4 regions of the Pseudoalteromonas marina genome follow, and region 3 is predicted to be linked to each of the others. Evidence: predicted binding sites of a transcription regulator. Region 3 holds the regulator's gene; each other region holds the start of a gene.
The links. The regulator sigma-54, encoded in region 3, starts transcription at its own class of promoters, with help from an activator protein. The targets are predictions, from matches to a motif close to GTTGGCACGNNNNTNGNNT.

Region 1 (7,807 bases), 190 kb from region 3:
GCGGTAGGAAAGCGTGTATCTGGCCATAACTCTTGGTTCCAGCCTCGGCCGATGATCCAACCTTGTTTGCCTTGCGCAAATTGCTTTAGTTTATTTGTAACGTCATCAACCGACTTAGCGCCGCGTACATCAAGTTGCGATAAGTTATCTCCTAGCCCAATAACGTGGCCGTGAGCATCTATTAAGCCGGGCAGTAATGTGTTGCCTTCTGCATTTATTAATTTGGCATCTGGAAAGCTTTCTTTTAGTGTGTCGCCGCCTACTTTTACAACTTTGCCATCTTTTATAACTAAAGTGCTAAATTGCTGAAGTTCACCTTTTTGCATTTTGCCTTTATAAAGCGGGGTGTAGCCATTAGCATTATAAATAACTTTGGTTTGTGCAATGGCAAAGCTAGAGCCCGCACAAAGGCTGGCAAGTACAAGTGGTTTAAGTAATTTTTTGAGTAACATAGGGCACTGTTTTGTTATTTTTAGTGCAATAACACTAGCAAACCCTTTTTTAGAATACCAACAGGATGCGATAAGCTCGTAAAATAGACAGTTAAAGCTAAGCTGGTTACTTAGCTGTTAAATTAATTACCTAAAACCTAAAGTTAGAAAGGTTACTTATGTAAGGGCTACTTACTGGCATATAAATGGTATTCGCTAAGTGTTAGCCGGCCGTCTTTATCTTGGTCGTAACTAATAAACTTAGACCACAAGGCGGGGTCTATTGAGGCTTCAGAACGCGTTAAAAATCCGTCTTTGTTTCGGTCTATTTTTTTAAACTGGTTGTTAATAGTGTCACTTGCGGCAAAGCTTGATGCATTAAATACGGTTAGAGTGCACACAATAAATAAGTGTATGGGGTTCATTAAAATACTCAGTAAAGATTGTTAGTAAGGTAGTTTTTAAATTCAATTAATGAAATTTGTTTATCTTGATTTTTATCCCACATTATAAACGTGCTAAGTAACTGTGGCTGGCGCTCTAATTCGTTATGGGTAAGGTAACCGCTTTTATCTGTATCAAGGTGATCAAAGCGTTGTTTTACATCAAGTGCAAAGGCATTAAAACTAAATAGCAATGCCGTGGTAGTTACAAAGCAACGTATCTTCATGGTAGTCCTTCCAAAAGGGTAATTAGGTTGTATTTAATAACGAGGTATAAAGCTTGAAAAGATAAAGCACTTGCCATAATTTAACTCCCAACATTAAATCCTTTTACACACTCCCTCAGGGATTATGGCAAATGCTTTAGTACACTTTACATGCTAAAAACTTAAGCAAAACTTAACCTGTTACGGCTTAAAGTTTTCAAACTCTGCTTTAGAGATCATCTCGTCGTTGTCTTCGTCTAAATCGGTAAACTGTCTAAGTAGCTCCTTGTCCTGCTTAGCTTCAACAAACGAGATACTGCCGTCCATGTTTGTATCTAAGTGTGCAAATCGCACAGCCGAAGGGGAGGCCAATACTGTTGCACTAATAGCTAAAAATAATAATAAAAATGCGGCAATAAGTTGTTTCATAGTTTCATTCCTTTTGAAGTTGAATTATTGAATAAATTTACTAAATTCATTTAGCGACAGTTGCCCACTTTGGTCTGTGTCTATTTGTGCAAAGTTTTCCTTAAGCACAGCATCCATTTGGGCCTCGGCTTCGCTTAACAAGCCGTTATTATCCTTATCTAGCGCATCAAACGTAGCCTCAACGTCCATAGCATGTGCGTCTGTATTAACTAAACCTAATGCAAGTAATGTTGAAAAAACCAACGCTTTTGCTGTCATGAGTATTTCCTTATTAAATTCATTTGTCGTACCTACTAACAAAAAGGGTGCCATGTTTTGTTTTTGTTTATTTTCAATGGTTTATGTTTTGTTACTTAAAAGGGAAGGTAAAAATTACACATTATGTGTGTAATTTTGTATGAGTACAGCAACAGAGTGTGAGGTATTTTGTATGATGTTAACTAAATCAATAGGTTGTAATGTTGCTATTTAGCAACACTATAGAAAATGAATATTAATATGGTTCAGCATGTGTATAGGCGGTATTGATAATAATAGACGAGTTATTTACTGATAGAGTTTTCTGCAATGGCTGCAACGTTTACTAAACATTACAATGCAATGCTTAATTGGCGCCCTAATTTAATAGGGCAGTTTGCGTTAAGTATGCTGCTGTCGTTATTGCCACTGTCTATAGTGGTCATTGTGTTTTTAAATGCGTTAAATAAGCAGCTAGCAACCACTCAACAAATTGTGAGTAATAATTATCAGCTTACTAAATCGTTCGCTAGTTTAAAGCAAGACCTTAACAGCCTAGAGCGCGCAACAAGACAAAACTGGGTATTAAAAAGTGAAGCGCTCGACACCCTCATAGTTGATAAATGGCAATCTTCAGTACAAAGCATAAACGACCTTAAACACATTAATACAAACCCAGATTACACACGCCAATGGGCACAGCTTTTAAATGTTTTACAAACAGCAAACCAGCAACTTGTTGAACAAAAAAAACAAGATGCAGTGCTATTTATACCTGTAAGCGAGTTAATGACAGAGCTAACAATATGGCTTAAAAATAAAAACGAAGCGCAAATAACCCTTAACCAAAACGAGCTAGCTAGCCTACAAACGTCGTTTATAAATTGGCTGGTGGCACTTATTCCACTTACTTTATTGGTTGGTGGTGGCTTTTTATGGCGTATAAGTGGGCGCTTAAAGGGATTAACTAGGGTTATTGATAAGCTAGGGCAAGGGGATTGGCAGCAAAAAATAGCGGTAAAAGGCTCGTCAGAGTTAGTCGAACTTGGAGAAAAACTACAGTGGGTACAAACTCAGCTGCATATGCTTGAGCAACAAAAAGATACGTTTTTACGCCACGTAACACACGAGCTTAAAACACCGCTTGCTTCTATGGTTGAAGGAACCGATTTACTAACAGATGAAATTGTTGGCCCCATTAATGACGAACAAAAAGCAGTGCTTTCCCTTATAACTCAATCTATGGTGCGCCTTCGCATGATGATAGACAGCCTACTGAGTTATAACGCTATTAGATCAACAATAAACAGCTCAAGCGAGGTTAATATTGATCATTTAATTAAAAAAATTAATGGCCATTTTGAGCATCGTCTAACAGCTCGAAAGCAACGTATTCAGTGGCAAAACTCTGTTTCAAGCACTGTTATTGCGCTTCCTAATGAACTAATAGAAATGATGTTAATTCAGTTAATTTCAAATAGCTTAAAATTTTCTGATGATAACCAAGGTGTGACTGTAAATTTAAAATGCGAGCAACATCAGCTGTGTTTGGTTGTGGCCGATAATGGCTGTGGCATTAAAGAGCACGAAATAAACCATATTTTTAGTGCGTTTTATCAAGGTAAACATGACCAAAGCATTACCTTACAAGGCAGTGGTTTGGGCCTAACAATAGTAAAAGAGACGGTTGAGCAGCTACAAGGCACATTAAGTGTTGAGAAAAATAAACCACACGGTTGCCGTTTTTTAATAAAAATACCAATCAGTAAAAGTTTAGGAGTTAATTAACAATGCGCATACTCACTATTTTATGTGTGCTTGCAGGTAGCCTAATTGTATCGGGTTGTGAGCTTAATAATGGCACGCAAGCGCAGGGCGGTAATAAAACATCAAATACTAAAAACGTATCTCCTAGCCCCAAGCCAATGCCTAAATTAGCCCCTGTTTATCCCTCTACTGAGCGGGTTATAGCGCTTCATGCAAATCAATGTGGTGGGTTTACATTGCCACCAACAAAGCGGTCATTTAAAGGTGAAAATGAGCTAAAAGCATTTTTTAAATTTATGTGCTTAAAAGTAAGTACCGACCCAAATACAGTAATGACCAAGTTACTCAAACTCGACCTAGCCTATTTTTGGCCTGATGATATAAAGCAGTATTTATGGCTGCAAAAACAGCAGATTACCTTACAAATAAATGCTCAAAAAGAGCAACAAGCACTTAATAACCAAATGCAGAAAACCCTGTCGTCGCTGGCAGATATAGAGCAGCAGCTATTACTTCGCGAAGACACTAAGGAGCAGTAACCATGGCCACAAATAGTCCGCACAAAGCAAAAGTGTTATTAGTTGATGACGATGCAAGTTTATTAAAGTTGCTTGCTATTCGTATTGAATCAAAAGGCTATCAAGTAACAACTTGTGAAAGTGGCTTAGCAGCGCTACAAATTTTAAAAAGTCACGTGTTTGATGCCGTAATTACCGACTTACGAATGGATGAAATGGACGGCATGGCGCTGCATCGTCAACTGCAAAGCCGATACCCTGCATTACCAGTAATTATGATGACAGCGCATGGCTCTATTCCCGATGCGGTTGAAGCCACTAAACAAGGCATTTTTGCCTTCATTACTAAACCGGTCGATAAAGACGAGCTATTTGATAGCCTTGCAAATGCAATAGACATTCACGGTGTAAATACCGATGAAGCCCCATCAAAAAGTAATATAGTAACGCGCAGTGGTGCCATGTTGCACTTGCTTGAACAAGTTAAGTTACTTGGGCCTACTCACGTTAATGTGCTTATTTCGGGTGCTAGTGGAACGGGTAAGGAGTTATTAGCGCAGGCTATTCATCAGCATAGCCAAGTAAGTAACGGGCCCTTTGTGGCTATAAATTGTGGTGCTGTACCAGGGGAGCTTTTAGAATCTGAATTATTTGGCCATAAAAAAGGAGCGTTTACTGGTGCTGTAAAAGACCACCAAGGTTTATTTCAGCAAGCGCAGGGCGGTACATTATTTTTAGATGAAATTGGCGATATGCCCCTTAATCTGCAAGTAAAGTTACTGCGTGTACTGCAAGAAAAAACCATTCGCCCAGTGGGTTTTCAAGAGGAGATCTCAATTGATGTGCGTATTGTATCGGCAACTCACAAAAACTTACCCGAAGCCATCAAAAACCAACAGTTTAGAGAAGATTTATACTACCGCCTAAATGTGGTTAATTTAAAATTACCACCACTGTGTGAACGCCGTGAGGACATAAGCCTACTAGCCCAATACTTTAGCGCAAGTATCGCTAAACGAATGAACCAAAATGAAAAACATTTTGCCAATGATGCTATGCACGCATTGGTACGTTATGATTGGCCGGGAAATATTCGTCAGTTACAAAATGTTGTTGAACAAGTGGTAGCCTTAACACCCGGTGAGGTTATTTCAGCGCATTTAGTCTTAGCAGCACTCGATAGCAACGAAAAAAGTGTAGAGCCGCTCTCATTAAACGACGCTAAAAAAGAGTTTGAACGTGATTACGTTATTAATACGCTAAAAATGGCAGGCGGCAACGTAGCAGAAGGCGCCAAGCTTGCTAAGCGTAATCGTTCAGACTTTTATAAACTCATTAAAAAACACAATATTGATGTTGATAGTTTGGCGTAAAAAATTAAAGGAATCCTCATGCAGTTATTTATGGTGTATTTAGGCGGGCGAATTCAAGGCTGCCACATAGAAATGCACGACATTCGCTTTGTAGTTGGGCAAAACATAGAGCAAACCTACACCAAATTAAAAAGCCAATGGGTTGGCGACAAAAACAGCGTACACATGGATAGTTTTATGGCTGTTAACAATATTGATGGCTACAAAGTAGAAGTGGTAGAGGGTTATGTTGAACAAAATAAACAGCTTTATTTTGTAAACTTAGGCGCTTACAGAAGCGACTCAATGGCAGAGCAACACGACTTTGCATTATATGTAGCAAGCAGTAGTGAAGAGGCAAAGCAGCGAGCTAAACATGATTTATTAGCAGGCCTAAGCCATATTCATAAAGACGACTTACACGACGTAGACGATTGCTTTGCAATTGATTTACTCGACAGCCAATTAACAATAAAACTTAGCCCAAGCGGGCTTTCACAACCCATAAAACCGGATTGGTTTGGTTACCATGTTTTATAAGTTAAGTAACCTGCACACTGAATAATAAAGCTATTTTAAGCCGCTATTTTTCTTGCTCGTTTTGCTCATTTTTTTCACTGTTTGATGCCAGCTTAAAAGCCACAATAACTAAGCCAAACATAGCAAACGGCAAGGCTGCTAACATATACTCAACCATGTTGCTCTCTTGAAAGTTAGCTTGCAATAAAAAGTGCCCCGCCACACACATAACAATAACAACGAGTAAAATTGGCAGCAGCATGAGCTCTTTTTTTGATGAATGATTTTTCATTGAATAACAGCTTAAACAAAAAATGATGCGCTATTGTAATGAGCTTGCATATGCTTGGCAAACCACAACGCTTTTAATGATATGATTGCCATAAATGAAGTTTGTAATTAGTGTGGAAACAACGTGAAAAGTAGCTTAAAAAACGTTTACCTAGTCGGTGGAGCAGTACGCGATAAACTGCTAAACATTGCATCAAAAGATAACGATTATGTGGTTATTGGCGAAACGCCCAGTTCCATGGAGTCGCTTGGCTTTTTACCAATAGGTAGCGACTTTCCTGTTTATTTGCACCCAAAAACAAAAGAAGAATACGCACTAGGGCGTACCGAACGAAAAAGCGGTAAGGGTTATACAGGCTTTGTAGTAGACGCCAGCCCTAGCGTAACACTTGAAGAAGACCTCGCAAGGCGCGACTTAACCATAAACTCTATGGCGCTTGACGAAAACGGTAAAATTATTGACCCTTTTAATGGCCAACACGATTTACAAAACAAAATACTGCGCCACACTACACACGCTTTTGTAGAAGACCCTGTGCGAGTGCTGCGTATTGCACGGTTTTTAGCGCGTTACGGCAGCGATTGGCAAATCCATCCCAGCACTTATGCATTAATGCGAGAGCTTAAAAACAAAGGCGAGCTTAACCACTTAGTGCCTGAACGTGTATGGTTAGAAACCGAAAAAGCGCTTGGCGAAAAACACCCCGAGCTTTACTTTCAAGCATTAGATGGGCTGGGCATTTTTCCTGAAATAGAACAAATGAAAAACGTACCACAACCTGCCAATCATCACCCTGAAGGCGATGTATTTGTGCATACAATGTTGGTGCTTAGGCGTGCGGCCGACTTAAATTTTAATTCAGAAACCCGCTTTGCTGCGCTTACCCACGATTTTGGCAAAGCCCTTAGCTATAAAATACGCGGCAATTTACGCGGTCACGAACGCGAAGGTGTAGCGGTGGTAGAGTCATTTTGTAATCGTTTAAAAGTGCCTAATCGTTTTCGTGATATTGGCGTATTGACGAGCGATAATCACACTTTATGCCATACGATTGATCAGCTTAGGCCGCAAACTATTCATAAATTAATTGTCACTAATTTAAATGGTTTGGTGCACCCTGAGCGCTTTTTAGCATTTACTCAGGCCTGCCAATGTGACGCGCAAGGCCGCGGAGAAACACTGGTTAATAAGCCTTACCCGCAGGCAATTAAGTTGCGCGCCATTCATAGTAAATTACAGCAAATGGATAAAAAGCACATAGTGCAAGAGGCGCTTAAAAGTGGCAAAAAAGGCCCAGAAATAGGCGAGGCAGTAAAGCTAGCAGAAATAAACTGTATCAAAGCGTTTTTAAGTGATGAGCCAAGTACAACAAGCTAACTAGTGTAAATTAAGTCAAGTATTGAGATACGCCTTGCACCTCAAGGCGCGGTACTTTTTGAAGGTCGTTTATTTGCGTATGCTGTGGTTTGTTTGCCTCTGGCTCAGCGTTTTTGTCTGATTTATATAAACTAAAAATAAAGTCGAGCTCTTCTCGTTCAAGTGATGGGGTCACGGCAAATCCTACTGCTTAATGCGTTAATATAGTCCCAGAGTATGTGAACGCGACTGAATTA
Region 2 (7,807 bases), on a different contig from region 3:
AATTACCTCAAGAAAAACTGCTTGTTACTATTTACCACGATGATGAAGAAGCGTTTGAGTACTGGTCAAAAGATATTGGCTTAAGTGAAGATCGCATTATTCGTATTGCTACCTCAGATAACTTTTGGTCTATGGGTGATACAGGCCCATGTGGTCCGTGTTCTGAAATATTTTACGATCACGGTGAGCATATTTGGGGTGGTCCTCCGGGCTCTCCAGAGGAAGACGGCGACCGTTTTATCGAAATTTGGAACCTCGTATTTATGCAGTACAACCGTCAAAGCGACGGTACTATGCTGCCATTACCTAAGCAATCTGTTGATACGGGCATGGGCCTTGAGCGTATTTCTGCTATTTTGCAGGGCGTGCATTCAAACTACGAAATCGACTTATTCCAAGGCTTAATTGCAGCGGCGGCGAGTGTCACTAACGCGCAAGATATGGACGATAAGTCGCTTCGCGTTGTAGCGGATCATATTCGCTCATGTGCGTTTTTAATCTCCGACGGTGTTATGCCATCTAACGAAGGCCGTGGTTACGTACTTCGTCGTATTATTCGCCGTGCGGTACGCCATGGTAATAAGCTTGGCGCACAAGGCGCGTTTTTCTTTAAATTAGTTGCTGCACTTATTGAGCAAATGGGTCAAGCGTACCCAGAGCTTGCTAAGCAACAAGAAATTATCGAAAAAGTACTGCGTATTGAAGAAGAGCAATTTGGTAAAACACTTGAGCGTGGCTTAGCTATTTTAGAAGAAAGCTTAAGCGACCTTAAGGGCGATGTGATCCCAGGCGATTTAGTATTTAAACTTTACGATACGTATGGTTTCCCTGCCGATTTAACCGCCGATGTTGCGCGTGAGCGCCAAATGACCATTGATCATAAAGGCTTTGAAGAATGCATGGCTGTACAGCGAAAAACTGCGCAGCAAGCTGGTAAATTTGGTGCCGATTACAACGAGCAGTTAAAATCAGATAAACACACTGACTTTAAAGGCTACGACAGCACGCATTACAGCGCGACAGTGGTTGAAGTGTTTGCCGGTGGTGAGGCCGTACAGTTATTAGAAGATGGCCAAGAAGGCATTGTAATACTAGATCGCACACCGTTTTACGCAGAATCTGGTGGCCAAACGGGTGATACCGGTACAATTACAGTGGCTGGTGGCGAGTTTAATGTGACTAACACTACTAAACTAGGTAATGCATTTGCGCACCACGGTACAGTACAAGGCCGTATTGGTGTTAACGATAAAGTGGATGCCACTATTGATGATGCTCGTCGTGAGAACATCAAGAAAAACCACACAGCTACACATATTTTACACGAAGCATTACGTCAGTTATTAGGTGAGCATGTAAGTCAAAAAGGCTCGTTAGTTCAAGCGGATCGTTTACGATTTGATTTCTCGCACTTTGAAGCGGTAACTAAAGACGAACTACGTGACATTGAGCGTGTAGTTAACGACGAAATTCGCCGTAACTTTGCACTTAATACTGAGCTTATGGCTATTGATGATGCTAAAGCGAAAGGTGCAATGGCGCTGTTTGGCGAAAAATACGACGACGAAGTACGCGTAGTAACCATTGGTGATTACTCAATTGAGCTTTGTGGTGGTACACACGTTGAACGTGCGGGCGATATTGGCTTATTCAAAATAGTATCTGAAAGCGGTATTGCTGCAGGTGTTCGCCGTATAGAAGCAGTAACTGGCGCAGATGCGGTTGCTTATGTAAGTGAGCAAGAGCAACAGCTTAGCGATGTAGCAGCGCTTGTGAAAGGCGATAGCGCATCAGTACTTGAAAAAGTAACTGCGCTTCTTGAGAAGTCTAAAGGTCTTGAAAAGCAAATTGCTCAGCTTAACGATAAGTTAGCGAGCGCTGCAGGTGCATCGTTACTTGATTCGATTGTAGAAATTAATGGCGTTAAGCTATTGGTTGCAAATGTTGAAGGCACTGAGTCTAAAGCGCTTCGTGGTATGGTTGACGACCTTAAAAACAAGATTGGCTCAGGTGTTATTGCCCTCGGTGTTGCCAGCGGTGACAAAGTAAGTCTAATTGCGGGCGTGACTAAAGACTTAACTGGCAAAGTAAAAGCCGGTGAGCTTGTAAACCACATGGCTTCTCAAGTAGGCGGTAAAGGTGGTGGTCGCCCTGACATGGCACAAGCAGGTGGTTCTGAGCCACAAAACCTTGCTGCTGCACTTGATAGCGTTACTGCTTGGTTAACTGAGCGTACTTAAGCCTAAGTGGCGTTAATTGTACAGAAGTATGGCGGCACGTCGGTTGGCTCAATAGAGCGAATAGAAGCGGTCGCCGACCTTGTTGTTAAAACTAGGCAACAAGGTCATCAAGTGGTTGTAGTGCTCTCGGCTATGTCGGGAGAAACCAACCGCTTAATTAACCTTGCCAAACAAATAGATTCCCGTCCTAGTAACCGCGAGCTCGACGTACTAATTAGTACCGGCGAGCAAGTATCGGTTTCGTTATTGGCTATGGCTATTATCAAACGCGGCCATTCAGCCGTTAGCCTATTAGCTGATCAAGTTAATATTCAAACCGATAATATGTTCGGTAAAGCCCGCATTACAGACATTGCAGCTACACGTTTAAAGCATGAACTTGAGCATAACCGTATTGCTATTATTGCCGGATTTCAGGGGCGTGATGTTGAAGGCAATATAACAACCCTTGGCAGAGGCGGTACTGATACGTCGGCTGTAGAAATAGCGGCGGCTATAAAAGCTGATGAATGTCAGATCTATACTGATGTTGACGGCGTATATACTACAGATCCTCGGGTTGAACCTAACGCACGAAGAATGAGCCAAGTGACCTTTGCTGAAATGCTAGAGTTAGCAAGCTTAGGTGCTAAAGTATTGCATATTCGTTCTGTTGAGGCGGCAGGTAAACACAATGTTCCATTAAGGGTGCTTTCGAGCTTTAACCCCGATGAAGGAACATTGATTACGTTTGAGGAAGACGATATGCCAAGTAAAGTTGTTTCGGGTATTGCATTTAATGCTGATGAGTGCTTAATTAAGGTACAGGGTGTGCAAAGCGGCACTCAAAATCTTGTAAAAATATTGAAACTTTTTGCTGATAACGGCATCGAAATAGATATGATTAATCAAGTTAATCATATCTTTGAAAAAATAGACTATGCTTTTACTGTGCACTCGAACGACTACCCGCAAGCACTTGAGTTACTAACCGAGCAAAAGGTGTCTTTAGGTGCTGAAAATATAATCGGGCTAACAACCATTGCAAAAGTATCTGCTGTTGGTATGGGAATGAAATCGCACTGGGGTGTTGCTAGTTTATTTTTTGATGCCTTAGCAAATGAAAATATTAATGTAGTTTTAGTGTCTACATCAGAGATTAAAATTTCAGTTTTAATAGATGAAAAGTACCTCGAACTGGCTGTTCGTGCATTACATAAAGTATTTTTAACGGAAAGTAGATAGATAGTGAGTTTTTACTTACTTTTTAGTCTATTTTTCATTAATATGGATAAGCGGAATCTTATAATTTTTATTGGAACATGGGAGCAAGAGAATGCTAATACTAACTCGCAGAGTAGGTGAAACCCTTATGATCGGTGACGAAGTAACAGTGACCGTTTTAGGAGTTAAAGGAAATCAAGTTCGAATTGGTGTAAATGCACCAAAAGACGTTTCAGTGCATCGTGAAGAGATTTACATGCGTATACAAGCTGAAAAGTCTAACCCTAATCCGGGCAATGCTTAATCAACACGTATACTTAACTAAATAATTTATTTAGCTAAGCCAAAAAGCCACTCATTGAGTGGCTTTTTTGTTTATAAAGTCGAGCATTTCATCTGTGAGTATTTGCTTAGAGATATATTGCATGTTGTTTTTATTTTTTATCAATAAGCCCTGTGGTGTTTCGATTACTTCAGTGATGTCTTGCCAAGCGAGCTGGTAGCTTTTGTAATGGTTTGCCGATTTAATGCCTTCATCATCAAAAGTGAGCGTAACCTCTGAGCCTGATGCTCTGCTAAACATTTGTCTGGTTACCCACCATGGCCTGCGATAATAAAAAGCAACGCATTCGAGTACAGCAACCATGATCAAAAATGTTCCTAAATAATGATCAGCTAAACCGTAAATGCTAAATAAACCAAGCGAAACTAACAGTACCAGTAAAAAATACTTAGGCTGAGCGCGTTTACTGTAAGGAAGTGACTCGTCAAAGCATTCATAAAAGTAGGGTTTATCAAGTGTGTAGGTTGTTGAAAATGACATAGTGCCTTGCTTTAAAAATCGTTTTGTATATTTTAGCAAGTTCGCTTATAAATGAGCAGCATTATAATGCGTGCATTTATTTCGGGCACAAAAAAACGGCCTGGAGGCCGTTTTTTTAATATATTAACTATTAACAGTTAGTTTCTTCAGCGTTTACGCCTTCTTTTACTTCCTCACACGTATCTTCAACAGAGTTTTGTACATCTGTTACTACTTCATCAATACGTTCACCTGCTTCTTCTGCGTTGTTATCTTGGCAACCCATGATGAAAAAACTTGCGAAAAGACCAATTAGTGCTGCTTTTAAAGTTGTAGAGTTCATAATGTAATTCCTTGTAAATAAATAAAATTGTAGTGTTAGTTGAGTATATGCCTACCTGGGCGATTTACCACGCAGCGCACCTGAAACTAACGAAATAACTAAAAGTACTATAAAAATAAAGAATATAATTTTTGCTATACCAGCTGCGGCACCCGCGATGCCACCAAAACCTAACACTGCAGCGATTAAAGCAATAACTAAAAATGTGATTGTCCAGCGTAACATTGTTTTCTCCTTGGTTATCAAATTTGTACACAATAGTTAATGCTAGTTGCGTGCCATGATGTATTTTTGTTTAATATCAGTTGTTTACGTTTTTTCTTTGTGTTTTTGAGTTTGCTTGATTGGTAACTTTTACGTTGGGTTGTGTAACTTATTCACACACAAAAATATATCGCCACCGAAAAGCTATGCTTGGTAAGACCAATTAACAAATTTTATTTTCTCTACATTTTATGAGTCACAGTAGGCTTAGTAGAGTACGCAATAATAGGCTTTGTTTAAACTTTACCTATAGCTTATAGATATAGTGAGTATTTTTTCTGTGTATTATGGGGTGTTGATGAGTAAGGGTTTTTACTGTGGTTAATAAATTTGGTTATATGTTATTTTTATTTTAATTGGTTTTACCAATTTACAATGGCTAGACAAAGGTATTTGTTTTGTTATTATCTAGTGAATAAATATTTAACTAAATCGATTTTTTATTTTTCGATATGGGTTTCAAGGGGAGAAGAATGGATATAGGTGCTGTACTTGCAACTGCTGGTAGCTTAATGCTAACAGGAATGGTTGGGGTGTTTGTCTTTCTTTCAATATTAATTGGCGCAGTTACAATTATGTCTAACTTGGTGGCGCGTTTTAGCCCTGCTGACGTTGCGGCTCCAGTTAAATCACCATCATTTAAATCTCAAGGTGTGCCAAATGAGCATATCGCTGCTATTAGTGCTGCCATTGCTCAGTACAAATCAAATAACAAATAAGGGGCTCACACATGGCTAAATTAAAATTAACAGAATTGGTTCTACGTGACGCTCATCAGTCATTACTTGCCACTCGTATGCGTTTAGACGACATGCTACCGATTGCCAGCAAACTAGATGATGCAGGTTATTGGTCAATTGAGTCGTGGGGCGGAGCAACATTTGATTCGTGTATTCGCTATTTAGGTGAAGATCCATGGGAACGTATTCGTGCGCTAAAAAAAGCGATGCCAAACACTAAACAGCAAATGCTATTACGCGGTCAAAACTTATTAGGCTACCGCCATTATGCTGATGATGTGGTTGAAAAGTTTGTAGAGCGAGCTCATAAAAATGGCGTTGACGTGTTCCGTATTTTTGATGCAATGAATGATGTGCGTAACTTAGAAACTGCGATTAAAGCGGCTGTAAAAGTAGGTGCTCATGCTCAAGGTACTATTTCGTACACGGTAAGCCCTGTTCATACACTTGATATGTGGCTAACTTTAGCTAAGCAACTAGAAGAGCTTGGCTGTCATTCAATTTGTATTAAAGATATGGCGGGTTTATTAAAACCGTACGATGCAGAAGAGCTTATAAAAGCGCTTAAAGAAACGGTGTCTATTCCAATCGCTATGCAGTGCCATGCTACAACAGGTTTAAGCACCGCTACATATCAAAAAGCTATTGATGCCGGTATTGATATGCTTGATACCGCTATTTCATCTATGAGTATGACCTACGGTCATTCAGCAACAGAAACAATTGTAGCGATTGTTGAAGGCACCGCACGCGATACCGAACTCGATTTAAACCAACTTGAAGAAATTGCTGCTTACTTTAGAGATGTACGTAAAAAATACGCTGCATTCGAAGGTAGCCTTAAAGGGGTTGATGGACGAATCTTATTGGCTCAAGTACCTGGTGGCATGTTAACTAACATGGAAAACCAGCTTAAAGAGCAAGGTGCAGCCGATAAGCTTAACGAAGTGTTACTTGAAATACCGCGTGTACGCGAAGATTTAGGCTTTATTCCACTTGTTACGCCAACGTCGCAAATTGTGGGTACGCAGGCTGTGCTTAACGTACTAACCGGTGAGCGTTACAAAACAATCACAAAAGAAACCGCAGGTGTATTAAAAGGTGAGTACGGTTTAACTCCAGCTCCAATGAACAAAGAGCTACAAGAGCGAGTACTTGATGGTAGCGACGTTATTACGTGTCGCCCAGCTGACAATATTGCGCCTGAGCTTGAAACGCTTGAAGCTGAGCTATTAAAAGAAGCGCAAGAACAAGGTTTAACACTCGCTGATGATAAAATTGACGACGTACTTACTTATGCACTGTTCCCGCAGGTTGGTTTGAAGTTTATCAAAAACCGTAACAACCCAGATGCGTTCGAACCAGTCCCTAGCGTAGAAGATAATTCAAGTAAGTCACCAGCTAAGGTGTCAGCCAAAGGTAACAATGTTAAGGCTGAGCAATATAGCGTTAAGGTAGACGGTAAGGTTTACGACGTTGTCGTAGCGCAAGGCGGTGAGCTTAAAGAGGTAACGTTAAAAGATTCTGAGCACTTACCTCAATCTGCTTCAGTGGCTTCGGGTGAAACGTTAAATGCACCTTTAGCAGGTAATATTTTTAAAATAAAAGTAAAAGCCGGCCAAGTTGTAAACGAAGGTGATGTTGTTGTGATTATGGAAGCCATGAAAATGGAGACTGAGGTTCGCGCAATGCATACTGGTACCATTGCTGAAGTGCTTGTGTCTGAGGGTGACTCAGTGACCACGGGCGACGCAATTATTGCGCTGGCTTAAGGAGTAAATGTAAATGGAAGGTCTTTTAAACCTTTGGCAGGCTACTGGCCTTGCTAACTTTACGTTTCCTGGCTTGATAATGATTGCAGTAGGCTGTTTGTTATTGTTTTTAGCGATATCTAAAAACTTTGAGCCACTGCTTTTATTACCAATTGGTTTTGGCGCGATATTAACTAATATTCCGGTTGCTGGACTATCAGACCCTGGTGGGCTTTTGTACTCAGTTTACTATGTGGGTATAGATACCGGTATTTTTCCACTATTAATATTTATGGGGGTTGGTGCACTAACTGACTTTAGTGCGTTAATAGCAAACCCTCGTATGTTATTGCTGGGAGCTGCGGCTCAGTTTGGTATTTTTGCGACCTTATTTGGCGCAATTTTACTTAACTTTATTCCGGGTTTTGAGTTTACTCTTCAAGATGCATCGGCTATTGCTATTA
Region 3 (7,807 bases):
CTCCAATTGCATTTAAAGCTTGCTCTGCATCAGGCCCTTCACATACCACTTTAACTTCTTTACCTTGGCTACTTTCAAGTAGCATTAGTGCTAATACACTGTCACCAGCAGCTTCTTTATCATCTTGAAATAAGGTGATTGAAGCATCAAATTTTACAGCGAGTTGGGCTAATACAGTTGCGGCTCTGGCATGCAGTCCTAATTTATTTTGTATTAAAAAAGTGTCTTCTATACGCATACATTACTCTATCAAAGCTGAACAGGTTATTAGTTTTGTAAAATTACTTTTCTTGTTCTCTGTGACGTATTTTTACATTGGGATGCGTAACTGCAAAGCTTTCGCCAATTGTTTGCGCTAAATATACAGAGCGATGTTGCCCGCCAGTACAGCCAATCGCAATAGTTAAATAGCTTCTGTTATTTCGCTCTAGGTGTGGTAGCCATGTTTGTACAAAGGTTTGTATTTGCCATGTAAATTTTTGAACTATGCTGTGGCTAGCCAAATAATCTTTTACTGGTTGGTCTAGGCCATTAAGTGGTTTTAGTTCAGGCTCCCAATGCGGGTTAGGTAAAAAACGCGCATCAAATACGTAATCTGCTTCTTTAGGAATGCCATGTTTAAAACCAAAAGATTCAAATGTAACAATCAGCTGCTTATCTTTTTTACCTAATATTTTTTCGCGAATTGATTCAGCAAGTTGATGAACGCTTAGCTCACTGGTATCGATCATGTAATCGGCGCGCGTAATTAGCACATCGAGAAGTTCTTTTTCTTTTTTTATGGCTAAATCAAGCGGAAGTGAATCTATTGATAAAGGGTGTAAGCGTCTGGTTTCAGAAAATCGTTTAATAAGGGTTTGATCTTCACTGTCTAAGTAGAACAGCGTTGGTTTTGTAAAACCCGGTAAGTATTCGATGATGTGATTAAATTCATCTTGCTCTTTTGGTAAATTTCGCACATCTATACTAACGGCAATTTTATCGTAGTTATCAGAAACGCTTCTTACCAAAGAAGGTAATAAATTTACTGGAATGTTATCTACGCAATAATAACCTAGATCTTCAACAACGCGTAAAGCAACCGACTTACCAGAACCAGAACGGCCACTTATGATAATCAACTCCATTAATCACCCTTTAAATTTGTTACGATTGGTCAACAATAATTTGATACAACTCAGCATCCGATTTAGCACAGCGAAGCTGCTTACAAAATTCTTTATTTTTTAGTTTATCAGCTATCGTTGCTAGCGTCTTTAAATGCTGTTGGTTATCGCCTTCAGGTACGATGAGTGCAACAAAAATATCAACAGGGCGGTTGTCTATAGCATCAAAATTAATCGGTGTTTCACTTACTAACACCAATGCTAAAGGTTCTTGTGCGCCGCTCATTCGGCCATGTGGAATAGCAATACCTCTTCCTATCCCTGTGCTGCCTAGCTTTTCGCGGGTTAATAAAGCGCCCAAAATATCCTGTTGAGATAAATACGGTAATTTATCGTGAGCCAGCTCGCTAATAAACTCTAAAATTCTTTTTTTACTATTAAAAAGGACCGCAGCTTTACTGCAGTCCTGGCATATAAGTGAACTTAATTTCATCATATTAGTGTCGAGCAAGCTTCTCTTTGTGTTTAATTACTTGACGGTCAAGCTTGTCAATCAATGAATCAATAGCTGCATACATATCTTGATGTTCAGTGGATGCGAATAATTCAGCACCACTTACATGAATAGTTGCTTCTGCTTTTTGATTTAATTTTTCTATATCAAGAATGACATGAACATTATTAATATGATCAGAGTGCCTTTCTAGCTTCGCAAATTTGGTATTTATATAGTCTCTTAATGAATCAGTTAGTTCTACATGACGACCAGTTAAATTTAGTTGCATAAGCATTACCCTCTTTGTTTAGCGTCTTAAATCAGGCTCTTTCGCTGATTTGACGGTGGAATAGCCAGAGATTCGCGATATTTTGCGATTGTACGTCTCGCTACTTTAATTCCTTGCTCAGCCAATATATCCGCAATTTTGCTATCACTCAATGGTTTTGCTGAGTTTTCTGCTGCGATTAATTTTTTAATAAGTGCACGTATTGCAGTAGATGAACACTCTCCACCATTTTCGGTACTTACGTGGCTTGAGAAAAAGTATTTAAGCTCAAATATTCCACGCGGTGTGTGCATATACTTTTGCGTGGTTACGCGCGAAATTGTTGATTCGTGCATTTCTACCATTTCAGCAACATCATTTAAAACCATCGGTTTCATGGCTTCTGGCCCGTGTTCAAAAAAGCCCTGTTGTTGTTTAACAATACAGTTAGTTACTTTTAAAAGTGTATCATTTCTACTTTCTAAGCTTTTTATAAACCATTTAGCTTCTTGTAAATGTGAGCGAATAAATTGACTGTCGCCGCTTGATTTAACTGTACGCGACATCGCTGCATATTGGCTGTTTACACGAATTTTTGGCATGCTGTCTGGGTTTAACTCTACAATCCAGCGGCCTTTAATTTTTTTAACTGACACATCAGGTATTACATACTCAGACTCTTCTCGTACTATTGTGTCTGCAGGCTTAGGGTTGAGCGTATGAATAAGTGTCATTACTTCTTTAAGCTCATCTTCTTTGAGCTTCGTTTTTTTCATTAATGTACGGTAGTCACGAGCAGCTAACAAATCAATGTGCTCGGTTAAAATCATTTTTGTTTCATCAATAAAAGGCGTGCCTTTATCAAATTGATTTAACTGAATACACAAACACTCTTGTAAGCTACGTGCCGCAATACCCACTGGGTCAAATAGCTGAATGCGCTTTAATACAGCTTCTATTTCGTCAAGTTCAACCTCAACGTCATCGTCATTATCTTGATTAAAGCTCTCTAAAATCTCTTCGCAACTGAGTGTCAGTATGCCTGAATCATCCACCGCTTCTACAATAGCAATAGCAATGGCTTCATCTGTAGGGCTAAATGGCGTTAATTGTAATTGCCACATTAAATATTCGTGAAGCGTTTCAGTTGATGCGCCCTGATATATAGACTCATCTTCAGGCATTGGGCCTGAAGATGATGCAGGGGCTGCACTCATGTACTCATCCCAGCTAACGTCCATTGCCATGTCGTCACTTACGGTATCTTTAGCAAGCGCTTCACCACTGTCTTGTTCATACTCGCTAGGGGCTTCATCTACAGATACGGTTACTGTAACTTCATCGTTATCTGCTTTTTGCTCATTTTTGCCCGCAAGATCATCGGCATAGTCTTGCTCCTCAACCTCAAGTAATGGGTTGCTGTCGAGCGCTTCTTGTATTTCTTGCTGAAGATCCAATGTGCTTAATTGCAGCAAGCGAATAGCTTGTTGCAACTGAGGTGTCATTGTAAGTTGCTGGCCCATGCGCAGCTGTAGTGATTGCCTCATGTATCTCTAACAATCCTTTTAAGTTGTTATAGTTAATACTAGCAGATGCTTATAAATAAGGCGTAAATGTTACAGCCTAAATTGCTCGCCTAAATATACATCGCGTACAGTTTTATCATTTAATACGTGTTCAGGGGTACCAGAAGCAATCAGTTCCCCATGAGAAACAATGTAGGCTTTTTCGCAAACATCAAGGGTTTCTCTTACATTGTGGTCTGTTATTAATACGCCAATCCCACGGTTTTTCAGGTGTTCAATAATTTTTTTAATATCTAATACTGAGATAGGGTCAACACCGGCAAATGGTTCGTCTAGCAAAATAAACTTTGGATCTGCGGCTAAAGCACGTGCAATCTCTACTCGGCGACGTTCTCCGCCCGATAATGCCATACCTTTGCTATCCCGAATGTGTTGAATGCTAAATTCATCTAATAGATTATTCAATGTATCTTCTCTGGCTTGCTTAGTGAGCTCCTTTCGAGTTTCTAAAATAGCCATTAAGTTTTGATACACTGTTAATTTTCTAAATATAGACGACTCTTGTGGTAAGTAGCCAATGCCTAATCTAGCACGACTGTGCATAGGTAAAAGCGTAATATCGTTCTCGTCGATAGATATTTTGCCTTTATCGCTAGGGACTAAACCTACAATCATGTAAAAGGTTGTTGTTTTACCTGCGCCGTTTGGCCCAAGCAAGCCTACAATACTGCCAGCTTGAACTTCTAAGCCCACATTTTTTACAACTTCACGGCCTTTGTAGCTTTTGGCTAGTAGCTCTGCTTTTAATGTGCTCATGGTTGGCCTTTGTCAATTTTTTTAGGCTCCACAGGCACTAAGATAGTGTGTACACGGTCAGTTGAGCTTTCATCTTTTTCGGCGCTAATAAGCTGCTGTTCTATATCGTAGGTAATGCTTTTAGCATTCATTTTTTGCCCAGCTTGAGATATCTCTGCATCTCCAATTAATGTTAAAAAACGCGTTGAAACATCGTATCTAACTTCATTAGCGCTGGCGCTCATTATTGTGCCGTCGGCTTGTTTTTCTTCAAAATATGCAGGCGTACCTGTGGCAATTAACAATTGCTTGTTGTCGCCTAGCTCATCACGCTTGTGAACCTCAAGGCGGTCTGCGGTAATTTTTCTGTCGCCATGAATAATTTCAACATTTTTTTCGAAGATACCTACGTTTTCTTTTAGTTGACCCTCTTGTTTATCCGCACTAATCGAAATTTGATTTGCAGAAATTGGCGCTGTTGGTTCAGCGGCATTAGTACCTAATGCAAGTAAAAATGTTGGAATAATAAAGAGTGTTGATAGTTTATTGGTCATAATAAATAGTTCGCGTATGGTTAATTAATTTTATCACTTCGGTTTTTAAATCGGCTTCTAAGCCTTTACCGGTGATTTTTAAATTGGGCCCTGTAACAATGACAGGCTGCTCTGATTGCATCGTTAGTAATTTTATATCTACCTGAATGTTATCAGCATTAATTTTATCTATCATTGCGTTATCAGTTAAATTACTAGCAACAACGTTACCTTCTAATATTAATTGTCTGCCTTCGTATAATGTTGCTTCATTAGCGTTAATTCGCCATGTTTGCTTGTTGTTGTATAGCGTAAAAATAGGTTTATCAAAAAAGGTAAACCCTAATTCTTGATATAGCTCCATTCGTGCTGCCGTTACTTTATGGCTGATTTTCCCATTTTCGTCATACGCTGTTTGTTTTAGCTCTATGGCTGTGTAATCGGGCTTTGCAATTATGTCTGCTTCGGTTTGTTGTGGTAAATTTACTTGTGTGAAATAAGGGTACCAAAGCCAAACCATACAGCTGATGAATAAAACGCTTAATATTATGCGCGCTGCATTCATGAACTGGTCCCTTTTGTGGTCAAAGGTTTGTTATTTTCAAGCATTAGCAGGTCGGTTAGTTCTCTCACTGCACCAAAGCCACCTAGCATTTGTGTTGTATAATGCGCTAAACGTTTTATTAGCGGATGGGCGTCATTTACTGCAACAGCAAACCCTACTAACTCCATCACTGGCATGTCTGGGCCATCATCGCCAATGTAGGCAATTTGCTCATCATTTAAATTGAGCTTTGTTTTTAGTTCTTCGTAAGCGAGTAATTTATTTTCTTGGCCTTGATATATATGTTGTACTGTTAGGCTTGTCATACGCTGTTGTACTATTTTTGAGTGGCGTCCTGTAATTACCGCAACTTCAAAGCCGCTATTAATTAGCGCTTTAATGCCAAAGCCATCTTTTGTATTAAATGCTTTGAGCTCTTCGCCTTGGTTACCCAAATAAATGCGACCATCAGAAAACACACCATCAATATCACAAATAAGTAGCTTTACTTTTTTTGCACGTGCTTTTGCGTCTTCACTCAATGGTTGATAGAGCTCTTCAAATTGCATTTATAATACTCCTGCTTTTAGTAAGTCTTGCATATTTAATGCACCAATAGGGTGGTTTTGCTCATTAACGATGATTAAACCATTAATACGCTTTTGCTCCATAATATTAAGTGCTTCAGCGGCCAAAATATCTTGTGTTGCCGTTGTGCAGGACTTGGTCATTACAACATCTATTTGTGTTGTATGTATATCAATTCGTTGTTCTAAAATACGACGTAAATCACCGTCGGTAAAGAGCCCTACAAGTTGTTGCTGAGAATCAACTATGGCTGTCATGCCTAAGCCTTTTGCCGACATTTCTATCAGTGCATCTTTTATAGTTTGCGTAACGTTAATAATAGGTGTGTTTTTACCGCTATGCATGACATCTTTTAGGGTCAGCAGTAAACGTTTACCTAAACTGCCGCCGGGGTGAGATAGCGCAAAGTCATCAGCTGTAAAGCCGCGGGCTTCTAAGAGTGCAACTGCCATGGCATCGCCCATTGCAAGTGTTGCTGTTGTGCTTGCTGTAGGGGCTAAGCCTAACGAACAGGCTTCTTTTTGTACTTTTATGCAAATATGTACGTTTGCAAGCGTTGCCATTGTTGAACTAGCGTTGCCTGTCATGGCTATCATTTTTGCGCCGAGGCGTTTCAAAACGGGAATTATATTGAGGACTTCGCTTGTTTCACCAGAATTAGAAATTAGCATAACCACATCATTTTTAGTGATCATACCTAAGTCGCCATGACTTGCCTCACCGGGGTGTACAAAAAATGCAGGGCTGCCAGTACTTGCTAATGTAGCCGCTATTTTATTGCCAATATGACCCGATTTTCCCATGCCTATAACAATAGTTCGGCCTTGGCAGTCGTATATTAACTGACATGCTTGATGAAAATTTTCATCCACATATTGTGCAATATCACTCAATGCTTGGCGCTCTATGTCTAATACACGTAGGCCTTGTTCAATAAAATTTAGCGTTGCCATTACTTACCCTACTTGACTGAAAATATACCCTTGGTAGCCTAAAAAAGCGATTAATAATAAGCCGCCCTCTACTCTATTGATGCGCTGAGCACCTTTAAAGTTCAATGACATGATAATAAGCGCAACCGTGGCACCAATCATAATAAGTATGTCGCGGTTAGCAACAGACGGGTCAATAACAGAAGGGTTAATAATGCCTGCGAAAGGCAGCACGGCAAGAATATTAAAAATATTAGAGCCAACAATATTACCCAGTGCTAAGTCATCTTCATTCTTAAGAACCCCTGCAATTGAAGCTGCAAGCTCGGGCAAGCTTGTACCTATTGCAATAATTGTTAAGCCAATGACTAAATCGCTTAGGCCAAAATATTTTGCAATATCGACCGCTGAATCTATTAAAAAATGTGCACTGACAGGGAGTAATACCATACCAATAACTAACCAAATGACTGCTTTTTTTGTTGGTACGTCATTGGGTACTTCATCACACGCTTCTGATACAAATGGGTCTGTTTGATTTTTAGCACGTAGCGAAACAATAATCAGCCCGCTAATAAAGACGACAAAACCAATTAATAACGCAACGCCTTCAGTAAGCGAAAAGTAGTTATCTGAAAAAATATACCAAGTCGCTAGAGATACGATAAGCACTAACGGGATTTCACGTTTTAAAGTACTTGAAGAAACGCTAAGAGGCCTAAATAAAGCGGTAATACCTAATACCAGTAAAATATTTGTGATATTTGAGCCAATTGCGTTACCTACCGCTGTGTCTGTTTTTCCAGCCAATGCTGCAGAGGCTGATACCATCATTTCAGGTGCTGATGAGCCCATGGCAACAACAGTCAAACCAACAATTAAGGTTGGTACGCCAAAGTTTTTAGCCAGTGCGGCCGCACCATAAACAAACCTGTCAGCACTCCAAACTAGGGCTGCAAAACCAAGAATCAAAATAACAAACGAGGTAACCATTGTATTAAGCCAGTTATTCAAAATAG
Region 4 (7,807 bases), 400 kb from region 3:
GAAACAGAAATATCATTCATCGCCATAAGTCACCTAATACGGTTACGGCAACATGTCACCGCACATTGCCCAAAATTAAATACCACCCATTAACAAAGCAATAAACGTGCCTAACTTAAGAAAGTTTGCGACGCTGAAAAAATTGATTAGATGTGAACTCATCCAGCATTTTTTGCTCGTTTTTAGCAACCACAGCTGCTGCTTTTATTTTTTGATTTTCAATCAATTTAGCCACCGCTTTAGCCTTTATTTGCTGTTTTAACCACAACGTTTTTCGCTGTGAAACAACTTGCTTTGCCGTATTTACAGTACTTGCTTGTTGCCGAATGGCCTCTTCAATTTTTGCTATAAACGCATGATACTGCCCAAAACCAGCGCTTGATAAACCTGATTGACCTTTTAAATGTAACTGTTGAGAGTATTCAAGCCTAAAGTCATTTAAGCCTTGAAGTTTTTGCTGGTTTGCTTGCAGGTTTTGATTAGCTTGCAAATAACTCATACGTAAACTTTCTTCTTTGTCGCTTTCAAGTTTTAGCAGCAAGTCAAATTTGTTTTTAGCCATTACCCTTGACCTAATAATTGGGCTAGCCCTTGCAGCCCATCGTCATAACTTATCACATCACGCATACCTTGCTGTAAAAACCCGTTTACTCTTGGCATCATATTTATAGCTTGGTCGAGCATGGGATCAGTGCCCTTTTGATAGGCGCCTAATGTGATCATGTCTTTATTTTGTTGGTACATTGAATACACTTGTTTAAGCACTCGGGCTTGTTGCATATGAGGCTCTGAAACCACTTGGGGCATAACACGTGATATAGATTTTTCGATATCTATTGCTGGGTAATGACCGCTATCGGCTAACTCACGAGAAAGTACAATATGGCCGTCTAGTATGGCGCGTGCAGCGTCTGCAATTGGGTCTTGCATATCATCTCCTTCACTTAACACGGTAAAAAAGGCTGTTATAGCACCTTGCCCTTCCCCCCCATTACCAGCTCGTTCAACTAAGGCTGGTAGTTTTGCAAAAACCGATGGTGGGTATCCTTTTGTTGCCGGAGGTTCTCCTACTGCTAAAGCAATTTCACGCTGAGCCATTGCGTAGCGTGTTACTGAATCGAGTAGCAGTAACACATTTAAACCTTGGTCTCTAAAATATTCGGCAATGGTCACTGCACTTTCGCAACCTTTTAAACGCATTAATGGCGATGAATCGGCGGGTGCTGCAACAACAACAGAACGTTTACGCCCTTCTTCTCCAAGAATTTCTTCAATAAACTCTTTGACCTCACGACCACGCTCACCAACCAAACCAACTACAATGACATCGGCTTCGCTGCCTCTGGTCATCATTCCTAGCAGTACAGACTTACCTACACCAGAGCCTGCAAATAAGCCCATACGCTGACCTTGCCCTACGGTTATCACTGAGTTAATAGCACGCACCCCCACGTCCATTGGCTGACTGATCGGACGTCTGGCTAAAGGGTTAATTGTATTTTGGGCAAACTTTAAATAATGTTCAGCGTTTATTTTACCAAGTCCGTCGAGTGGACGGCCTAAGCCGTCAACCACACGCCCTAGTAGGCTCATTCCTACAGGTAACCCCAAATTATTTACTTGGGGTATTACTCGGGCACCTGGCAGTACGCCAGAAATATGATCATTAGGCATTAAATATAAGGTTTGGTCGTTAAAACCAACAATTTCTGCGTCAACAAAACCATTCATGGTTTCAATTTTACATTGACTACCAACAGGCGCCCTCAGACCTTTTGCCTCTAAGGTAAGGCCAACAACACGCGTTAAAATACCCGCCACTGCAGGTGTGTAGGGCTTAATGTTTTGTTGATATTGCGACAAGCGTTCGCTCAAAGAAGCAATTTGCACAGACATAGTACGCCTAAAAAATATTTAGATATTACTATTATGCAAAAAGCTATCCAACGTTTCTTTGACGCGTGTTTTTAACGTCATATCGAGCGAGGATTGCGCGGTTTTAACCTCACATCCACCTCTTTCAAGCGTGGGTTCGGGAACTAATTGCCAGTTATTGTCTGCTATAGTTTGCTCGCCATAGCTATCTTTTATAACCTCTAGATCGGTTGGGTTTAGATGCACTTTTACTTTTTCTTGTTGCGCATTTAACGAATCAATACTGTGTTTTAATGTATGTAAAATAACATCTGGCGATGTTTGTACTTCTTGGTATATAACTGCTTCAGCCAACATGCTAGCTAATTGAATAAGTTGTAACTCGGCTTGTTCATCCACTTTTTTTAGCGGTGAATTAAGTGCTTCTAAAATACCTTTAAGGCTAATTAGTTGCTCTTCAATAATCGGTTTTATATCTTCTTGGCCTTGAGTTTTACCGAGCTCTAGCCCCTCTTTATAACCAGCTTCTTTTCCCTCACTAACGCCTTTTTCAAAGCCGTCAATGTAGCCTTGTTCATGACCTTGTTTAAGGCCTTCTTCATAAGCATCTTGTCTAATGCGTTCAAGCTCAACCATAGTAAGCTTTGGCAGCTCGGGCTCTTCGGGCTCATCGGTCGGCATCTCTTCGGCCAATTCTTTTTTATAAAGCTCGCCCAATGGGGTGCCATACGCTGTAGAACGATTACCAAAGCTTTTTTCGTTAGGTGCTACATCGGGAATAGCCCAATGCTTTAATAATTCATCAGCTTCTTCAGCTCGAAGTGGACGCCCTTTGAGTTTACTCATGGTTTACAAGAACTCCTCACCACCACCACCGCCTAACTGAATTTCACCCGAATCAGATAAACGACGTGCCGTTGATAGAATTTCTTTTTGGGCAGCTTCAACTTCACTAATACGTACAGGCGCCATTGCTTCTAAATCATCAGCCAGCATATCGGCAGCACGCTTAGACATATTGCCCAGTATTTTGTCTTTCAGACCGTCGTCTGCACCTTTGATTGCTTTCATTAATACATCTTGTTGTACTTCTCGTAGAATGGCTTGAATACCACGGTCATCCACATCCATTAAGTTTTCAAATACAAACATAAGATCCTGAATTTGCTGAGACATCTCTTCGTCATGTTCACGAATAGAATCCATTAGCTGCCCTTCAACGTTTGTATCTAGGTAGTTCATAATGTCTGCCGCGGCTTTTAAGCCACCCATTTTCGCAGCTTGTGCCCCTGCTTGTCCGGCAAATTGTTTTTCCATAATTTCGTTAAGTTCTTGTAGTGCGGCTGGTTGCACTTCTTCAAGGTTGGCAATTCGCATGGTTAAATCAAGACGTACTTTCTCTGGGAACTGCGCAATAATTTCTGCGGACTGCTCAGGCTCTAAGTAAGACAATACAATCGTTTGTATTTGGGGGTGTTCATTACGAATAATATTCGCCACCTGCTTAGAGTCCATCCATTTGAGAGAATCAAGGCCTTTAGCCCCAGACCCCATAACAATTTGGTCAATAAGGCTGGCCGCTTTATCTTCACCCAATGCAGCAGTAAGCGCCTTTTTAATAAAGTCTTCTGACTGAAAACCTATAGTACTGAAGCTTTGAATTTGCTCAATAAACAAGTTGTGAACCGCACTTATTTTAGCCTGTGACAGGTCGTCTAACGCAGCCATTGCCATGCCGACTTTTTGAACTTGTTTAGGCTCCAAGTGCTTAAGTATTTGGGCTGCATCTTCCTCTGATAAGCTCAGTAATAAAATAGCGGCTTTATCTACACCGTCTAGCTTATCAACATCAAACGCTGCTGGAAGTTGTTTTTGTTCTTGATCTTGATCAGTCATCTTCTGTTAACCACGCTTTCACTACTTGTGATGATAGTTCTGGTTCATTGGCTACAAGGGCACGAATTGCTTTAAGTAAGTCTTCGTCGCCATGTAAATCTGGTAATTGCAGTGTACCATCGCTTGAGAAACCAATTGAAGCAGAATCAAAGTCTTTGTTTAGCATATCCAACGTGCTATCGCCAATGTCTACGCCTGCACTTAACGCATCTTCGTCATACTCTTCAAGTGTATCGTCTGGGTAAATTAAACGTTTAAGCATCGGTTTAACTACCGCCATTATGAGTACAATAATAACTAATGCACCCAGTACCAAGCGGATTATTTTCATAAACCAATCCTGCTCCCAAAGCGGCACGCTAATGTCAAAATCAGTTGCTTCGCGAACAAACGGAACCGTTACCACTTCAAGTGCATCACCACGCTGCATGTCAAAACCAACGCCACCTTGTAATAAACGACGAATATTTGACAGTTCTTCCACTGAACGCGGTGTCATTGTGGTTTCACCGTTTTCACCTACTTTTGGAATGTAGTCAACGGCCACCGACACGCTTATTCTGCGTATCACACCTGTTTGCTGGCGCTTATGTGAGATAGTTGTATCTAACTCATAGTTACGCGTCGCTTCTTTATGCGTTCTTGATGGTGAAGTTGCACTACCTGCGCCACCTTGTCCTGCTACTTCAGGGATATTAGAGTTTACTGGAGGCTGATTCGTCAGTGCACCAGGTATACCTACCGCTAAACCACCTATATTATTTTCTTCGAATGTTGTTTCGCTTCTTACTGCTGGTAAATCTGGGTTGTAGCGTTTTTGCGTCTCCTCAACAGCACTAAAGTCCATACTTAAATCAACTTGTGCGGTGTAGTTTGCAAGCCCTACAACAGGTATTAAAATACTGTCTATTTTTTCAAGATATTCTTGTTCACGCTTACGCTCTATGTCGTACTCTTTGCGTGAACGTGCAGCAAGCGATGTTTGCGAGCCTGAATTTAGTAAGCGACCATTTTGATCCGTTACTGTTACACGAGCCGGCTCTAAACCTTGTACAGCCGATGCAACCATATCAACCACTGAGTCGACCTCTTCGCTATCTAGCGAACGCCCACGCTTAAGAGTAAGTACAACAGTTGCTGAAGGCTTTTTCTCTCTGCGCGCAAATACATTTTCTTTTGGAATGGCAAGCAATACACGTGCACGCGTAATATTATTGAGCTCTTCAATTGTGCGCGCTAACTGTTGTTCTCGGCCATGCTTTAAGCGTTCACGCTCTAAACGCTGACTTACACCAAACCCCATGTCTTGCATAATAATATCTGAACCCGATGTAGGGCCTTGCTCTAGCCCTTCGCGAGTCATTAAAAGTTTAATATTTTGATACTCAGTTTCAGGGACGAGCACTACATTTCCATCTACTTGGTATTCAATTTTTTGTGCATCTAAAAAGTCGAGCGTTTCAATAAGCTCTTCTGTCTGCATTTTACCAAGCGGGCGCATATCTGGCTGACGCGCCCAAATAATAATAAATATAGCAATCGCCAAACAAATGCCTAAAGCAATAACTAAAGTTACTTGGCGCAATAAATCAACGCCATTTAGCGAACTTAAGTAGCCTGATTTCTGTTCTTGTTGATCGTCGCTATCGCTATGGTCCATTTCACCAGTAGCAAGAGCCAGATCGGTTGATTGATTAGATTGCGCCACAATAATTCTCCACTACCTAGTTAAACAGGCATGTTCATGATTTCTTTGTAAGCTTCGACAAGTTTATTACGAACCTGCACTGTCGCTTCAAATGCAACTGACGACTTTTGAGAAGCAATCATTGCTTCAGCCAAAGACACGCTTCTGTCGCCTGTTTCTACCGCCACTACTTTTTGTTTAGCGTCTTGCTGCAAACCGTGCACAGTATTAATTGCATCCGATAGCATATCGCCAAATTGAGCGGTTGATGAGGCTTGTGTTTTTACTGGCAGTCTTTCGATTTGATTATTACGGCCAGCCTCTAAAGCCATTGATTGCATTTCTTGAAATACAGCGCTGTTTTGAATTTTCATAATTTTTCTCTGACAATGCAGTTAACTCTTAACATGAATAAAGCACAAAGCATGCCAAAAAATTAAATTAATAATTTCAATGAGTTGGAAGGAATTTGTCAAGTCAGAGTTTTGACAGCCCTAAATTCAAAGGGTAAATTTAGGGCTAAAAATGATGTTATGCGGGGAGTGAAATACCTAAATCGCGCATCTGCGCTAGTTTGTAACGTAAAGTCCGAGGGCTTATACCTAGCGTTTCAGCGACATCTTTTCGCTTACCTTGGCATCTTGCTAACGTTTCTAAAATAATGCGATGCTCTTTATCTTTTAGCTCATCCTTATAACTTCCCGTATCAACAGCCAATAAGTCTTGTTTTGTTGGCTCGGCAGGAGATGACTGTTCGTCATAATAAGCTGAACTCATAGCGCCTTGGTCAATATCTCTATTAGTAGCACTTACTTGCTGCTGACTAGTATTTTGCGCGCTGACAGATGCAGGCTCCATTACAAAATCTGTCGCCGCTATGTTTTCAATGAAAATAGCATGCTCGTTTAGAGTATCCCCAGTCCTAAGTATTAAAGCACGTTGTATTACGTTATCAAGCTCACGCACATTACCAGGCCATGAATGAGCAAGTAATTTTTTCTCTGCGGCACTATCAAGATAAGCCATAGGCTCTTTACTTTTGTTTAAGTGACGCTCAATTAAATGCTTAGCCAATACAAGGATATCTCCAGGTCGCTGACAAAGTGGTCGCCACATCAAAGGAAACACATTAAGCCTGTAATATAAATCTTCTCTAAATTGGTTTTCGGTAACCGCTTCTTTCAAATCGCGGTTACTTGTTGCAAGTATACGTACATCTAACTGGATTGTTTTTCTTCCACCTAAGCGCTCTACTTCGCGCTCTTGCAACACACGAAGTAGTTTAGCTTGCAGCCCTAAATCCATTTCTGTTATTTCGTCGAGCAATATAGTACCGCCTTGCGCTTGCTCAAACTTACCAGGACACGCTTGAATTGCGCCTGTAAACGCGCCTTTTTCATACCCAAATAAGGTTGCTTCAAGCATATTTTCAGGAATTGCTGCACAGTTAATCGCAACAAACGGCGCATCGCATCGGTTCGATTTATCATGAATATACCGTGCAAGCACTTCCTTACCTGAACCACTTGGGCCTAGCACCATAACGCTCGCATCAGAGCGTGCAACTTTACTTGCTAACTCTAAAAGTTGAATACTGCTTGGGTCGGCAACAATGGGTCCGTCGGTCTCTTTTGCTTTTTCAGGTAAGTATCGACTTACCATATTGAGTAAAACTTCAGGTGCAAACGGCTTTGCCATGTAATCAATAGCGCCCAAGCGCATCGCTTCAACAGCATCGTCAATGGTAGCGTACGCCGTCATCATTAAAACAGGCAATTCAGGGTGGTTAAGCTTAATACTGCGTAGTAAATCAAGCCCACTCATAGTGCCCATTTGTACATCACTCACCACCAGCGAAAATTGCTCTTTTTTCAGCAATAACATGGCTTGCTCTGCACAATTAGCCGCAATACATTCAATCCCCGACATTTCGAGTGTGTCAATTAAGGCTTCGCGAAGCCCTGCATCATCTTCGACAACTAAAATAGTGTTACTCATAATGATTCCTCTAATTTAGATGCGGTGCGAATAGGTAAAAACAAACTAAAGCATGCTCCACCGCCTTTATTATTAGTCACGTCAACACGCCCCTGATGAGCGTTTGCAACCGAACTCACAACAGCAAGCCCTAACCCTGTGCCTTGGCTTTTAGTGGTATAAAAGGGTTCAAATATTTTTTCTGCTTGAGTTAAATCAATACCTGGACCGTTATCGGATACGCTGATACGAACAAAATCTGGATTTTGCTCGTCAGTCGCAGCACTTAATTTTACTTCAGCGCCAGCACCAATGACTTGAATACTGTTATGGATTAAATTTTGAATTGCGCTGGCTATGGCTGATTTATTG

Region 1: the regulator sigma-54 is predicted to act here: its motif matches at 1,804-1,822, upstream of PMAN_RS02085 (EF-hand domain-containing protein).
Region 2: the regulator sigma-54 is predicted to act here: its motif matches at 4,853-4,871, upstream of PMAN_RS11880 (DUF1328 family protein).
Region 4: the regulator sigma-54 is predicted to act here: its motif matches at 5,873-5,891, upstream of fliE (flagellar hook-basal body complex protein FliE).

What each region holds. Positions count from the first base shown of each region.
Region 1 covers NZ_AHCB03000005.1:440,596-448,402, forward strand. The annotation lists gene PMAN_RS02065 (amidohydrolase) at 1-452, opposite strand, end outside; gene PMAN_RS02070 (calcium-binding protein) at 620-856, opposite strand; gene PMAN_RS02075 (EF-hand domain-containing protein) at 865-1,101, opposite strand; gene PMAN_RS02080 (EF-hand domain-containing protein) at 1,282-1,509, opposite strand; gene PMAN_RS02085 (EF-hand domain-containing protein) at 1,534-1,767, opposite strand; gene PMAN_RS02090 (HAMP domain-containing sensor histidine kinase) at 2,077-3,534, shown strand; gene PMAN_RS02095 (hypothetical protein) at 3,537-4,052, shown strand; gene PMAN_RS02100 (sigma 54-interacting transcriptional regulator) at 4,055-5,404, shown strand; gene PMAN_RS02105 (DUF1543 domain-containing protein) at 5,423-5,923, shown strand; gene PMAN_RS02110 (hypothetical protein) at 5,967-6,194, opposite strand; gene PMAN_RS02115 (multifunctional CCA addition/repair protein) at 6,318-7,571, shown strand; gene PMAN_RS02120 (hypothetical protein) at 7,582-7,746, opposite strand.
Region 2 covers NZ_AHCB03000007.1:151,700-159,506, reverse strand. The annotation lists gene alaS (alanine--tRNA ligase) at 1-2,240, shown strand, start outside; gene PMAN_RS11900 (aspartate kinase) at 2,247-3,464, shown strand; gene csrA (carbon storage regulator CsrA) at 3,556-3,747, shown strand; gene PMAN_RS11890 (YcxB family protein) at 3,799-4,266, opposite strand; gene PMAN_RS11885 (hypothetical protein) at 4,397-4,588, opposite strand; gene PMAN_RS11880 (DUF1328 family protein) at 4,640-4,813, opposite strand; gene PMAN_RS11875 (OadG family protein) at 5,326-5,571, shown strand; gene oadA (sodium-extruding oxaloacetate decarboxylase subunit alpha) at 5,583-7,364, shown strand; gene PMAN_RS11865 (sodium ion-translocating decarboxylase subunit beta) at 7,378-7,807, shown strand, end outside.
Region 3 covers NZ_AHCB03000005.1:248,898-256,704, forward strand. The annotation lists gene PMAN_RS01165 (HPr family phosphocarrier protein) at 1-238, opposite strand, end outside; gene rapZ (RNase adapter RapZ) at 282-1,127, opposite strand; gene ptsN (PTS IIA-like nitrogen regulatory protein PtsN) at 1,147-1,599, opposite strand; gene hpf (ribosome hibernation promoting factor) at 1,604-1,891, opposite strand; gene PMAN_RS01185 (RNA polymerase factor sigma-54) at 1,918-3,417, opposite strand; gene lptB (LPS export ABC transporter ATP-binding protein) at 3,487-4,212, opposite strand; gene lptA (lipopolysaccharide transport periplasmic protein LptA) at 4,209-4,745, opposite strand; gene lptC (LPS export ABC transporter periplasmic protein LptC) at 4,735-5,289, opposite strand; gene kdsC (3-deoxy-manno-octulosonate-8-phosphatase KdsC) at 5,286-5,837, opposite strand; gene PMAN_RS01210 (KpsF/GutQ family sugar-phosphate isomerase) at 5,838-6,809, opposite strand; gene PMAN_RS01215 (calcium/sodium antiporter) at 6,813-7,781, opposite strand.
Region 4 covers NZ_AHCB03000005.1:644,224-652,030, reverse strand. The annotation lists gene PMAN_RS03075 (flagellar hook-length control protein FliK) at 1-20, opposite strand, end outside; gene fliJ (flagellar export protein FliJ) at 116-562, opposite strand; gene fliI (flagellar protein export ATPase FliI) at 562-1,896, opposite strand; gene fliH (flagellar assembly protein FliH) at 1,915-2,721, opposite strand; gene fliG (flagellar motor switch protein FliG) at 2,725-3,771, opposite strand; gene fliF (flagellar basal-body MS-ring/collar protein FliF) at 3,764-5,479, opposite strand; gene fliE (flagellar hook-basal body complex protein FliE) at 5,500-5,832, opposite strand; gene PMAN_RS03040 (sigma-54-dependent transcriptional regulator) at 5,990-7,456, opposite strand; gene PMAN_RS03035 (sensor histidine kinase) at 7,453-7,807, opposite strand, start outside.